One region of the Staphylococcus pseudoxylosus genome, then DNA from elsewhere that is predicted to be linked to it. Evidence: riboswitches for the same ligand, from Rfam matches in the RefSeq annotation. Region 1 holds a riboswitch; each other region holds the start of a gene.

Region 1 (3,216 bases):
TCTCCAATAACAAATGCCTCAACATTTTTGGGGTCGATTTGATAATGATGAGCGATAATCGTCTTGAACCTTGAAGTTTCTAAAGACGTTCCCGTTCCAATGATTTTATGAGTTGGATAGTTTACTTGATTAGCAAAATATACGATCGAATCTACAGGATTAGAAATCACAATAATGATTGCCTCTTGTGTTACCTCAGCAACTTGACTCATAACATTTTTTATAATGTCATGATTGCCTTGTGCTAATAAAGTACGATCACCATCATTTTTATCTGTTGGTACACTCGCAGCAACCACAATAAAATCAGCATCTGCTAAATCTTGATAATCTCCAGCTTTAATCTTGATATGCGCAGTATTAAATAATCCTTGTGAATGATTATGATCAAGCGCTTCTCCACTTGCAATTTCATCTTTATCATCAACCAACACAATCTCTGAAAATAAATTCAAATATTGTACATCTGTTAAAACTTGACTACCTACTCTTCCTAAACCAACAATGCCTAGTTTAGACATACACTACACCCCTTTTTCATTACTAATATCTGTTCATAATAACTTATTTTTCATACGGAATTACATCTTTACCGTATTCTTTTTTAATGAATTCTTTCATGTCTTTAGATTGTAGCACTTTTATAAGTGCTTGATATTTTTCGTCATCTTTATGTCCTTTTTTCACAGCAACGATATTCGCAAACGGTGATGACTCAGTTTCACTAATGATAGCATCTTTATGTGGCGTTAACCCATTATCTAACGCATAGTTTGAATTCATAATAACTGCAGCACCTTCCTTACTTTCATATGTCTTAGGTAAGAATTCTGCCCCTTGTTTATTATTAAACTTCAAATCTTTTTTATTTTCTACAATGTCTTCAAATTTTGCGTCTTCTATACTAACACCTTTTTTAATCTTTATTAATCCTTCATCTACAAAGAATGATAAGAATCTACCCTCTTCAGCTGGATTGTTAGAAACATATATTGTTGAACCTTTAGGAATATCTTTAATATCTTTATATTTTTTACTATAAACACCCATTGGCGTAGTAAATACTTTTCCAACTTCTTCTATATCATAATTGTGATCTTTCTTTTCTGCTTTTAAGTAAGGCGTATGCTGGAAGAAATTGGCATCTACATCACCTTTATCTAATAGTTTATTAGGTACTTTATAATCATTAACTGTTTTAACTTCTAAATCATATCCTTGTTTTTTCATTTCTTCTTTTGCATGTTTCAATACTTCACCGTGTGGTGCTGGCGAAGCTGCAATTGTTATTTTTTTATCCCCATCTTTACCATTTGAATTGCCACATGCTGCAAGAACAATGGTTAATATTAATAATGAACATAAAACAATTAATTTCCTCATAATCTATTTCACTCCTCATGAATTTTTAAGTTTCAAAGTAAATAAAAAATACTTTCTCTTAATTTTATAAGAGAAAGTATAAACCTTCTCTCATCTCTAAAAGTTTGGTAACTTTTTGTGAATTAGCACCATTTCGTATAACGACGGTTGCTGGGTTTCATAGGGCACGTCCCTCCACCTCTCTTGATAAGAGTAAATCAGTATGTAGTTACAATGTTTTTATCCTAGCATTATACTCATGTTTAGTCAACGAGTTTTAAGAAAATTCTAAATAATACGTCTACTAACTAACTTCTGTTCCATGTGAAACAACAATCCATTAAAGCGATATAACTTTATAGAAGGACAACTGCTACATATGCAATAAAGTTATTTAATGCATGCAGTGCTATAGCAGTAGCTAAACTTCGTTGTGTTTTTAAATAGACATATACGATACCTATAGCGATAACAAGATACATAACAATTTCTAATGGTGATTGTGCTGCTATTACGTGTAAAGATGCAAAAACAATTACAGATATGACTGACATCACTATAAAATTCAATTTCTTTCCTAATTCACCAATTACCAAGTGTCGGAAGAGAAACTCTTCAGTAACCGGCGCAATAATTACAATAGAAAAGAACGCAAGTACCGTTGAGAATGGTGTACTAAACATTTGTTGAATCAATAAATCGTTTTGTGTTTCTTCAAACTTCCATTGTTCAGGTGCAAACGCATCAACTAATACAGGAAAAATTAATTTAAATATAAACATAACAATAAATGTAACAATGATGAGTTTCCAGTATTTCTTAATATTACTGAAGCCACTTTTCCACTCAATTTTATAACTATTTTTATGTAACAACATCCATATAATCATGATAAATATAAAAACACCAATCTCCATTAACAAATCAGCGGCGCTCGACCCATCAAATTTATCATTACTGTAACTATCACCAAAACTTATATTAACTGCCCACGTTATACTCAAAATTATAAGTGACAAGAAAAAATTACTAGCTAAATAAATGATTGGCAGAAAAAAATCTTTACCGTTAATATCCTTCCATCGATATTTCTTTTCGTTTTTAACCGACATTATAGTCCCTCCTAAAGTTTTATATATAACACACTTTTACATTGTACAATTTCCATTTTCTTCAAACATTTTACAATAATATAAATAGATAGTATAGATAGACATGTAAACTAATTTATTTAAATTTCAATGCGTAAAAGGAAATGAAAAGTGGTATATAGAGATTAAATATACTATACATAGTTTAAGGAGTTGTTGTCGATGCGTATATTGGTACTAGGTGCTGGCGGAATTGGTGGATATTTTGGTGGTCGCTTAGCTGAGGCTGGCAAACATGTCACATTTTTAGTACGGCCCAAACGCAAATCATATCTAGAACGAAATGGCTTAGCCATTCATAGTGAAAAAGGAGATTATCATTTTAATCCACAACTCATCACAAAAGATGATCGTGTCGAACCTTTTGATATCGTGCTCTTATCTTCAAAGTCTTATCACTTAGATCATGCTATTGAAGATTTAAAACCATTTATAGATCATAACACCTTAATTATTCCACTACTTAATGGCGTTGCACATGTCCCTAAATTACAAAACGCTTTTGGAAAAAATAAAATCATGGGTGGTTACTGCATTATTGAAACAACACTTGATAGTACTGGCGAAATTGTTCAAACCAGTCAATTTGATAAACTCTTTTTCGGGGAGTTAGGTGGTACTGAAAGCAACCGTGCTAAATATGTTGAACAAGCATTTTCAGGAACAAAAGCTGAATTTATTCTAAACACAAATGTCGAACAAG
Region 2 (3,216 bases), 1.1 Mb from region 1:
ATAACGTCATTTTGATTTCTAGTGAAACCTGTTAAATAAGCTAGGTTACCTAAACCACCGGCACCAATAACACCGGCCACTGCAGTAGAACCTACTAAAGCAATCGCTGTAACAGTAATACCTGAAATTAACGCTGGCATCGCTTCAGGTAAAAGTACTTTTTTGACTACAGTCCAAGTAGTAGCACCCATTGACCAAGCCGCTTCAATAACACCTTTATCAATCTCTTTAAATGCAATTTCTACAAGTCTGGCATAGAATGGAGCCGCACTAATAATTAAAGCTGGTAATGCTCCAGTTGGACCACTAATCGTGCCTAATACTAAACTTGTAAATGGAATTAATAATAAGATTAAAATAATAAATGGTATCGCTCTAAACAAGTTAACTATAAATGAAACAACCGTATAGAAAACCCTCGCTATAGGTGATTTACTTTTTGCTGATAAAAAGAGCAATACACCTAATATTAAGCCTAATATAAAGGCAAAAATTGTCGAAATAACTGTCATATAAATTGTTTCGTATGTCGCTAACCAAACTTCGTCCCAGCTGACGTTTGGCATTGTAAACATCTCGCGGAGGATGTCACTCAATGAATTACCCATGTCTTAACACCTCCACTGACACATGTTGTGCTTCTAAATCACTTTTGAACTTTTCGAATTTTTCTGAATTTACATCGCTCAATTGAATCACTAAGAATCCAAGCGAACCATCTTTTGTATGTTTAATATTAGCTTCTAATATGTTCACATCGATATTATGCGTTTTTGTTATGTACGACACGAGAGGTTCCGTGGCATTATTCCCTGTGAAATTCAAACGTACAACATAATCATCTTTATTAAGTGAGACTAAGTCACTAATAGATTCATCAAAATCATCATTTAAATCATCTTTAACAAAACGTTTTGTAACTGCATGTTGTGGATTTTCAAAGACTGTGGAAACTTGACCTTGTTCAATCACACGACCGTTTTCCATAACAGCCACTTCATCACATATGCGTCTAATAACATGCATTTCATGCGTAATAATCACGATTGTTAAATTTCTTTCTTCTTTAATTTTCAATAATAATTCTAAAATTTCATCTGTTGTTTGAGGATCCAATGCACTTGTCGCTTCATCACAAAGCAATACAGTTGGTTCGTTTGCTAACGCTCGCGCAATGCCGACACGTTGTTTTTGACCGCCTGATAGCTCTGAAGGATATGCACTTTCTCTACCTTTCAGCCCAACAAGTTCTACTAATTCTTTTGCCCGTTGTTTTGCTTCACGGCGAGGCACGCCCGCTATTTCCAATGGAAATGTAATATTATTTAATACAGTACGAGACCATAGTAAATTAAAATGTTGAAATATCATGCTCACTTTTTGACGCTTTTTTCTTAACTGTGATTTTGATAGCTTACCAATTGTATCTCCATCGATAATGACGTCTCCTGAAGTCGGTTGTTCGAGGTTATTTAGAAGTCTAATTAAAGTACTTTTCCCCGCACCTGAAAAACCAACTACTCCAAAAATCGAGCCTGATTGAATACTTAAATCAACATGATCTACAGCCAGTACGTCCTGTTTTTTCGTTTTGTACTTTTTGACTATTTGATTTAACTCAATCATTCTGTTTCCTCCTTGTGTTGCTAATCCTTCAATTAAAAAATGCTTCCTCTATGTTCACCGAAGTATAGAGAAAGCAAAATCGCTTCTCTCATCTTCTAAAGTTTTAAAACTTTATGTGAATTGGCACCATTTCTATTAAAGACGGTTGCCGGGCTTCATAGGGCACATCCCTCCACCTCTCGTGATAAGAGTTTCATTATTTAATTATTTTTAATCCTACCATTGTACTAATATTTCGTCAATAACTATTTCAAATTTTCTAACAAATAAGGCACCGATTGAAATGCATAAATTCTTTTTTGCTCTTCACCTTTTGACATTACTAATAAAACTGGTACAGATTGAATTTCATATGATTGGCTAAAATCAGGATGAAAATTTAAGTCCATTTTTATTGTAGGTAATTGCAAAATATCATTAGCAATATCTAGCATTCGTTCAGAAACCTTACATGTTCCACATGTTGGTGTGTAGCCAAAGATAAGATACTTATCTTCGTTTATATATTTATTGACGTCAACACGTTGTTCACTTGTTACATTCATGTTAATAAACTTACCCTCTCAGCTATATAATCCAATCTTGCTTTCGCCACCTTTTCCTCATCCTTTACTATAAAGCCATGTTTTTCTAGTACTCTAGATAAATATGGTTTAGGACAACGAGCAACTTCACAATATTGTTTATCTACTCTTATATGTCTACTTTCACTTAAATAGCGTTTGAACCATTTTCGTATTCTTTCACCTTCATCATCCGAATCCACAAGAATATACACTTGTTTGTCATATAAAGTATCGATCATTTCATCTAATTTATCTACACCCATTGTACCATTCGTGCAGATAATTTCTATAGGTTGATCAATCACTTGTTTGACACGCTTCTTGTCTGACTTTCCTTCGACAACAATTACTTGGTTCAGTATCGTCATGACATCCACCCTCTAAATGTTGATAGTAAATCTTTTCTACTTAGTTCTTCACAATCCTTGGTGACAATAAACATAATTTACATAGTTTAAATATTTCTTATTATTACAAACATAATTTATCATTTTTCAAAGTTGAGGTGAACTCGTTAGACTTATAAAATTACTAACGCTCCAATAGTCCTCAATGATATGAAAAAACTCCAAGACAGTTATATCATGGAGTTCAGTGTTATATTATTCGCCAATCATTTCTGAATATTGCTCAGCTGTTAATAATTCATCTAATTGACTTTCGTCACTTAGTTCAACTTTAACCATCCAAGCTTTTTCGTATGGTGATTCATTTACGAATTCTGGGCTATCTTCTAACTCATCGTTAGATTCAACTACTTTACCTGATACAGGTGCATATAGTTCTGAAACTGTTTTTACGGATTCAACACTACCAAAAGTGTCGCCTTCATTAATTTCGTCATCAACTTCTGGTAATTCAACGAATACGATATCGCCAAGTTCACCTTGAGCATATTCAGTGATACCAATTGTTACTGTATTACCTTCAACTTTTACCCATTCATGTTCTTTAGAATATTTTAATTCACTCGGTACTGCCACAAGAATCCCCTCCTAAATGATTTTACATATTAATGATGCCA
Region 3 (3,216 bases), 400 kb from region 1:
TAATAAATAACACAAAATTCTGAAATATCTATATAGCTTTATTCACAACTTTTTAAGACGAACGTTAGACTTACGTCACACAAACCTACCTCTAAAACTATTGATTATTTTTATGATATTATATTAGAATAGATTTACTGTTTTTAGCGTTTGAGGTGAGAGGGTGGAAAAATGGACAATGAGGCGCATGTTACTTTTAAACAAGGTGTAAAAGCATGTATTCCTACTTTGTTAGGTTATGCTGGTGTTGGCCTGTCTTTTGGAATTGTTGCAGTGGCATCGGGATTTAGTATGTTGGAAATTATTTTACTTTGTTTGTTAGTGTATGCCGGCGCTGCACAGTTTATTATTTGTGCACTTGTTATTTCTGGCACGCCCATATCGGCAATTATATTGACGACATTCATTGTGAATTCAAGAATGTTTTTATTAAGCATGACGCTTGCGCCAAGTTATAAAAACTATAGTTTATTAAATAGGATTGGTCTTTCTACATTAGTAACAGACGAAACATTCGGTGTAGCTATTACACCACATTTAAAAGGTGAGAAGATAAATGATCGTTGGTTGCATGGATTAAATATAACGGCATATGTCTTTTGGACATTTGCATGTATGATTGGTGCAGTCTTTGGTAAATACATACATCAACCAGAAGCACTAGGATTAGATTTTGCAATTACCGCTATGTTTATATTCTTAGCTGTCTCACAATTTGAGTCGATTAGACGCTCGAAGATAAACATATATTTTGTATTGATTATATGTGTGATTGTAATGATGCTTAGTTTAAGCTTGTTTATGCCTTCATATTTAGCTATCATATTAGCTTCGACTATTGCAGCGTTGATTGGAGTGGTGATGGAACGATGACAACGACGATACATGTGTTAACAATTATCGTGTTATGTGGTGTGGTAACGTGGCTTACACGAATTATTCCCTTTATCTTGATAACTAAAATAAAATTATCTGAACGTGTTATTAAATGGCTATCATTTATACCAATTACATTATTCACTGCATTAATCATCGATGGATTAATAGAGCAACAAGAAGGTGTGATGGGTTATAGCATTAACGGGCCGTTCTTAATAACGATGCTCCCAACTATTATTATTGCTGTGATATCACGTAGCTTAACAATCACTATACTTAGTGGCATTATCATTATGGCAGTGTTACGTTGGGTATTTTAAACAATCCTATTGAAGTAAGTTATATTATCCGTTAAACTATAAACAATTAGAAAATTAAGATATTTCAGATTACATTAACACTTTAATTTTATCTGAATTAATGAGCTTATCTTTAATACAATTAAAATCAAATCTTATTTCGAGAAGCTGAGGGACTTGGCCCGTAGACGCTTCAGCAACCGGCTTATAAAGTACGGTGCTAATACCATCGATACACTCGAATGATAAGAACTTTTAACTTCTTACTTATTTTATGAGTGAGGAGTTTTTTTACTAAGTAGGAGGTAAAACATGACGAATTATACGGTTGATACACTGGAACTAGGACCATTCACAACGGAGTCAGGTGAATTCATCTCAAACTTAAAACTACGTTATGAACATGTAGGTTTAAAAGGGCAACCACTTGTGGTGGTTTGTCATGCTTTAACAGGTAATCACTTAACGTATGGTACAAATGAAAACCCTGGATGGTGGAGAGGGATTATTGACGGTGGTTATATGCCTATTAATGATTACCAGTTTTTGACATTTAATGTTATTGGAAGCCCTTATGGTTCAAGTTCTGCATTAACAGATCCAAACTTTCCTGAGACACTTACGTTAAGAGATATCGTACGTGCTATAGAATTAGGAATTGAAACATTAGGTTTCGAAAGGATTAACATATTAATCGGTGGTTCGTTAGGTGGCATGCAAGCAATAGAATTATTATATAATCGTAAATTTGATGTTGAAAAAGCAGTGATTCTCGCAGCTACAGATAAAACATCATCCTATAGTCGTGCGTTTAATGAGATAGCGAGACAGGCTATTCATTTAGACCATAAAGAGGGTATGAGTATCGCAAGGCAGTTAGGTTTTTTAACATACCGTTCGTCTAAAAGTTATGATAAACGTTTCTCACCAGATCAAGTTGTAACCTATCAAAAACATCAAGGTAATAAATTTATGAATCATTTTGATTCTTTATGCTATTTAACACTCCTAGACGTCTTAGATAGTCATGACGTAGATAGAGGACGCAATGATGTAGATGAAGTTTTTAGTAACCTAGACACTAAAGTAATGACAATGGGCTTTACAGATGATTTGTTATATCCAGATGACTTAGTACGTGCCGTGGGAAATCGTTTTAAATATCACAAACATTTCTTTGTACCAGATAACGTAGGTCATGATGGTTTCTTACTGAATTTTAATGACTGGGCGCCTAATCTATATCACTTTTTAAAAGTATATAAAATCAAAAGAAAATGATTTAACGACTCTATTATATTAATTTTTAGGATGAAGCTATATGACTACTTTCGATAGGGGAGGGTAGACTGACATATATATAGTACATCCTTTTTTTGTACAATTATTTAAGTTGTGGTGGCATAAAATGAAACTAAAAGTAGTAGCATTAAAAATGTAATACCATGAAGTGTTGATTAGTTCAGTTATTTATACGTTTATAATTATGGAAAGTATAGTATATCGTTATCTTCTGTATTTGGATTGCCAATAATTGTATAAAAGTTTTAAAGAGGTTAAAATAATAGTTATAGTCAAAAATAGTATGGGAGTGGCGAAATTGTTTTCAAAAATATATCCTAAAGTAACTGTGCTTAGTATACTAACGCTAATCGTAGTGGCTTTAGCTTTACATATATTACCTCCGTTAGGCCTGGTGTTAGGTATCTTTGCAACAATTCCAGGTATTATCTTATGGCATAAGTCTATTGAATCATTTGGTTTAACAGCAGTCATTACAGTGGTATTAACAACGTTACTAGGTAATATATTTGTGTTGAGCACTATGGTCATCATACTCTTAGTGAGTTTTGTTATTGGCCAATTATTAAAAGAACGTACATCTAAAGAACGCATACTTTATATAACAACTACATATATTAGTATGTTCTCGTTAATTGCGTTTATGGGACTACAAACGTTTGATAAAATACCAAGTTCTACAGTTTTGATAAAACCAGTGAAAGATTACATGCATAACGTTGTTTCTGGAATTGCG
Region 4 (3,216 bases), 790 kb from region 1:
CACGCGTATTTTCTGTGTATTGATTATTATCGAAGTCAACGTCACCATCTTCGTCAACGATAACATTTTCTAAAATAGTACCATATTTAATAGCGTCATAAATTTGAGGTTCTTTTTTATAAGAAAGGTTAATTGCTTTAGCGTAACAACCACCTTCAATGTTGAAAATACCATTTTCATTCCAACCATGTTCGTCATCGCCAATAAGTTTACGTGTTGGGTCAGCGGATAGTGTCGTTTTACCAGTACCAGAAAGGCCGAAGAATAAAGCAACGTCACCTTTGTCTCCAACGTTAGCTGAACAATGCATGCTCATAATGTTATCTTTAGGTAGTAAATAGTTCATTACGGAGAAAATACCTTTTTTCATTTCACCAGCATACTCAGTCCCACCAATGAGGATCACTTTATGTTTGAATGATGTGATGATAAATGTTTCTGAGTTTGTGCCGTCAATTTCTGGATCGGCTTTAAAATGCGGTGCTGAAATAATTGTGAAGTTTGGTTTGATTTCTTGTGCTTCTTCTTTTGAATTAGGGCGTATAAACATATTTTGAGCAAATAGATTATGCCACGCTAATTCATTTACAACAGTTAATTTCAATTGTGAGTCGTGATCACTACCAGCATAACCATTGAATACATATAGTTCATCTTTTTTGTCTAAATAGTTTAGAACCTTATCATATAAATTTAAAAATGTTTCTTCCTCAATCGGTTGGTTAACATTTCCCCAGTCAATATCATCTCTATAAGATGGCTCATTTACAATAAACTTATCTTTTGGTGAACGACCTGTATATTTACCTGTTCTAGCGTTAATTGCACCTAATTCGGTAAGTTCGCCTTCATCATTATCTAAAATCTTGTTATACAACTGTGTTGTAGATAATTGAAATAATGAAGATTTTTTGTCTAAAATACTTTCAATTTTGTTTGTATAAGTGTATGTATCTACAGCCATACTAATCCCTCCAACGCTATTTAGTTATTGTAAGCCTTTACAATTACAGAGTATAACACATATATATCAATAGTCCATACCAATTTAAAAGGAATTTTAAATAAATATTAATAAATGTAAAATTGACATTATATCGTTGATTCTGTACTATAGGACTTAACGGATTCTCTTATCCTGAGTGGCGGAGGGACATGGACCCAATGAAGCCCAGCAACCTCTTCTTAATACGAAGAAAGGTGCCAAACCGTTTGCAGACAAATATCGTCTGAACGATAAGAGCGAATGGACGTATAAGGGCCTTCTCTCTATTTATTGATAGTGTAGAAGGCTTTTTTAATGAGCTCAACAGAGAGAGAATTTTCGTAATTTAAAACTAAAGGAGCAAATTATGACTTACAATAGAAGATTATTCACTTCAGAATCAGTAACAGAAGGGCATCCAGATAAAATAGCGGATCAAGTATCTGATGCTATATTGGATGAAATATTGAAAGATGACCCAAACGCACGTGTTGCTTGTGAAACGACAGTGACTACTGGCATGGCGTTAATTTCAGGAGAAATATCAACAACAACATATGTTGATATTCCGAAAGTGGTTAGAGAAACAATCAAAGAGATAGGCTACACGCGTGCTAAATACGGTTATGATAGCCAGACAATGGCAGTATTAACGGCAATTGATGAACAGTCACCAGATATCGCTCAAGGTGTCGATACAGCATTAGAGTATCGTGAAGACGCATCAGAAGAAGAAATCGAAGCTACAGGAGCGGGAGATCAAGGTTTGATGTTCGGTTATGCTACGAATGAAACGGATACATACATGCCTTTACCAATCTTCTTATCGCATCAACTTGCGAAACGCTTATCAGATGTACGTAAAGATGAAATATTAAATTACTTACGTCCTGATGGTAAAGTACAAGTAACTGTGGAATATGATGAGCAAGATCAACCACATCGCATTGATACGATTGTCGTGTCAACACAACATGCTGAAGATATCGAATTAGCACAAATTCAAGATGATATTAAAGAACATGTTATTTATCCAACAGTGCCAGAAGCACTTTTAGATGAGAACACTAAATTTTATATCAATCCTACTGGTCGTTTCGTTATAGGTGGACCACAAGGTGATGCAGGGCTTACTGGACGTAAAATAATTGTTGATACGTATGGTGGTTATGCACGTCATGGTGGGGGATGCTTTAGTGGTAAAGACCCAACTAAAGTTGACCGTTCTGCTGCTTATGCTGCACGCTATGTAGCAAAAAATATCGTTGCTGCTGAATTAGCAGACAAATGTGAAGTACAACTTGCATATGCGATTGGTGTAGCTGAGCCTGTTTCTATTTCTATAGATACATTTGGTACAGGAAAAGTTAAAGAAAATGAATTGGTTGAGGCAGTTAGACAACATTTTGATTTAAGACCAGCTGGAATTATTAAAATGTTAGACTTGAAACACCCTATTTATAAACAAACTGCTGCATATGGCCATTTTGGTCGTACAGACGTATTATTACCATGGGAAAAGTTAGATAAAATTAATTTATTAAAAGATACAGTTAAAGCTTAACTAGAACAAAAGTTTTTTAACTTTACTCTCGAATGCTATACGTTTATCTATTATAATTAAGTTACTGAACACATAAAGGAGCGTTTTTTGTTATGAATTCATTTGGACCATTAGAGATTGGTTTAATTGTGGCAATTGTTGTAGCAGTAATTTGTTTCATTTTATTTATCATTGCTTTGAAAAGTAAGAAGAAAGCACAACAAAAGGTAGAAGAACAATACAAAACCAGAGAACAAAAACTAAGCGATGAGCATGAAGAAGAACTAGAAAAAGAAAGAATAGAAAATAAAAAAACAGTAACAAAGCAAAAAGAAGAATATAATGCTACAGTTAATTCGAAAAATAGAGAAATTGATGCATTGAAATTATTCTCTAAAAATCAAAGTGAATATGTAACTGATATGAGACTTATTGGTATTCGAGAAAGATTAGTAAATGAGAAAAGAATTCGTCCAGAAGATATGCACATTATGGCTAATATATTTTTACCTAAGAATGAATTTAATGATGTACAGCGTATTAGTCATTTAGTACTTACGCGTACTGGTTTATATATAATTGACTCACAATTATTAAAAGGTCACGTATACAATGGCGTGAGTGCTGCACAATTTAAAGAACAACCAACAATGGAGCAAGTTTTTAATGCGTTGGATCTTGATAGACA

What was found. Region 1 has a riboswitch for S-adenosylmethionine ahead of LG295_RS01795 (MetQ/NlpA family ABC transporter substrate-binding protein). Riboswitches for the same ligand answer to the same signal wherever they lie in the genome.
Region 2: it holds a riboswitch for S-adenosylmethionine, as region 1 does, so the genes downstream of both, LG295_RS10295 (methionine ABC transporter ATP-binding protein) here and LG295_RS01795 (MetQ/NlpA family ABC transporter substrate-binding protein) in region 1, are expected to answer to the same signal.
Region 3: it holds a riboswitch for S-adenosylmethionine, as region 1 does, so the genes downstream of both, LG295_RS00060 (alpha/beta fold hydrolase family protein) here and LG295_RS01795 (MetQ/NlpA family ABC transporter substrate-binding protein) in region 1, are expected to answer to the same signal.
Region 4: it holds a riboswitch for S-adenosylmethionine, as region 1 does, so the genes downstream of both, metK (methionine adenosyltransferase) here and LG295_RS01795 (MetQ/NlpA family ABC transporter substrate-binding protein) in region 1, are expected to answer to the same signal.

The regions. Positions count from the first base shown of each region.
Region 1 is NZ_CP085024.1:411,599-414,814, reverse strand. It holds gene LG295_RS01800 (lactate/malate family dehydrogenase) at 1-521, opposite strand, end outside; gene LG295_RS01795 (MetQ/NlpA family ABC transporter substrate-binding protein) at 565-1,383, opposite strand; SAM riboswitch class I at 1,471-1,576, opposite strand; gene LG295_RS01790 (type II CAAX endopeptidase family protein) at 1,719-2,474, opposite strand; gene panE (2-dehydropantoate 2-reductase) at 2,676-3,216, shown strand, end outside.
Region 2 is NZ_CP085024.1:2,156,337-2,159,552, forward strand. It holds gene LG295_RS10290 (methionine ABC transporter permease) at 1-608, opposite strand, end outside; gene LG295_RS10295 (methionine ABC transporter ATP-binding protein) at 601-1,626, opposite strand; SAM riboswitch class I at 1,712-1,817, opposite strand; gene LG295_RS10300 (thioredoxin family protein) at 1,872-2,171, opposite strand; gene LG295_RS10305 (toprim domain-containing protein) at 2,168-2,560, opposite strand; gene gcvH (glycine cleavage system protein GcvH) at 2,795-3,175, opposite strand.
Region 3 is NZ_CP085024.1:13,990-17,205, forward strand. It holds gene LG295_RS00050 (AzlC family ABC transporter permease) at 172-873, shown strand; gene LG295_RS00055 (AzlD domain-containing protein) at 870-1,199, shown strand; SAM riboswitch class I at 1,331-1,430, shown strand; gene LG295_RS00060 (alpha/beta fold hydrolase family protein) at 1,491-2,459, shown strand; gene LG295_RS00065 (DUF2232 domain-containing protein) at 2,764-3,216, shown strand, end outside.
Region 4 is NZ_CP085024.1:1,203,905-1,207,120, forward strand. It holds gene pckA (phosphoenolpyruvate carboxykinase (ATP)) at 1-964, opposite strand, end outside; SAM riboswitch class I at 1,131-1,243, shown strand; gene metK (methionine adenosyltransferase) at 1,353-2,549, shown strand; gene LG295_RS05825 (nuclease-related domain-containing protein) at 2,642-3,216, shown strand, end outside.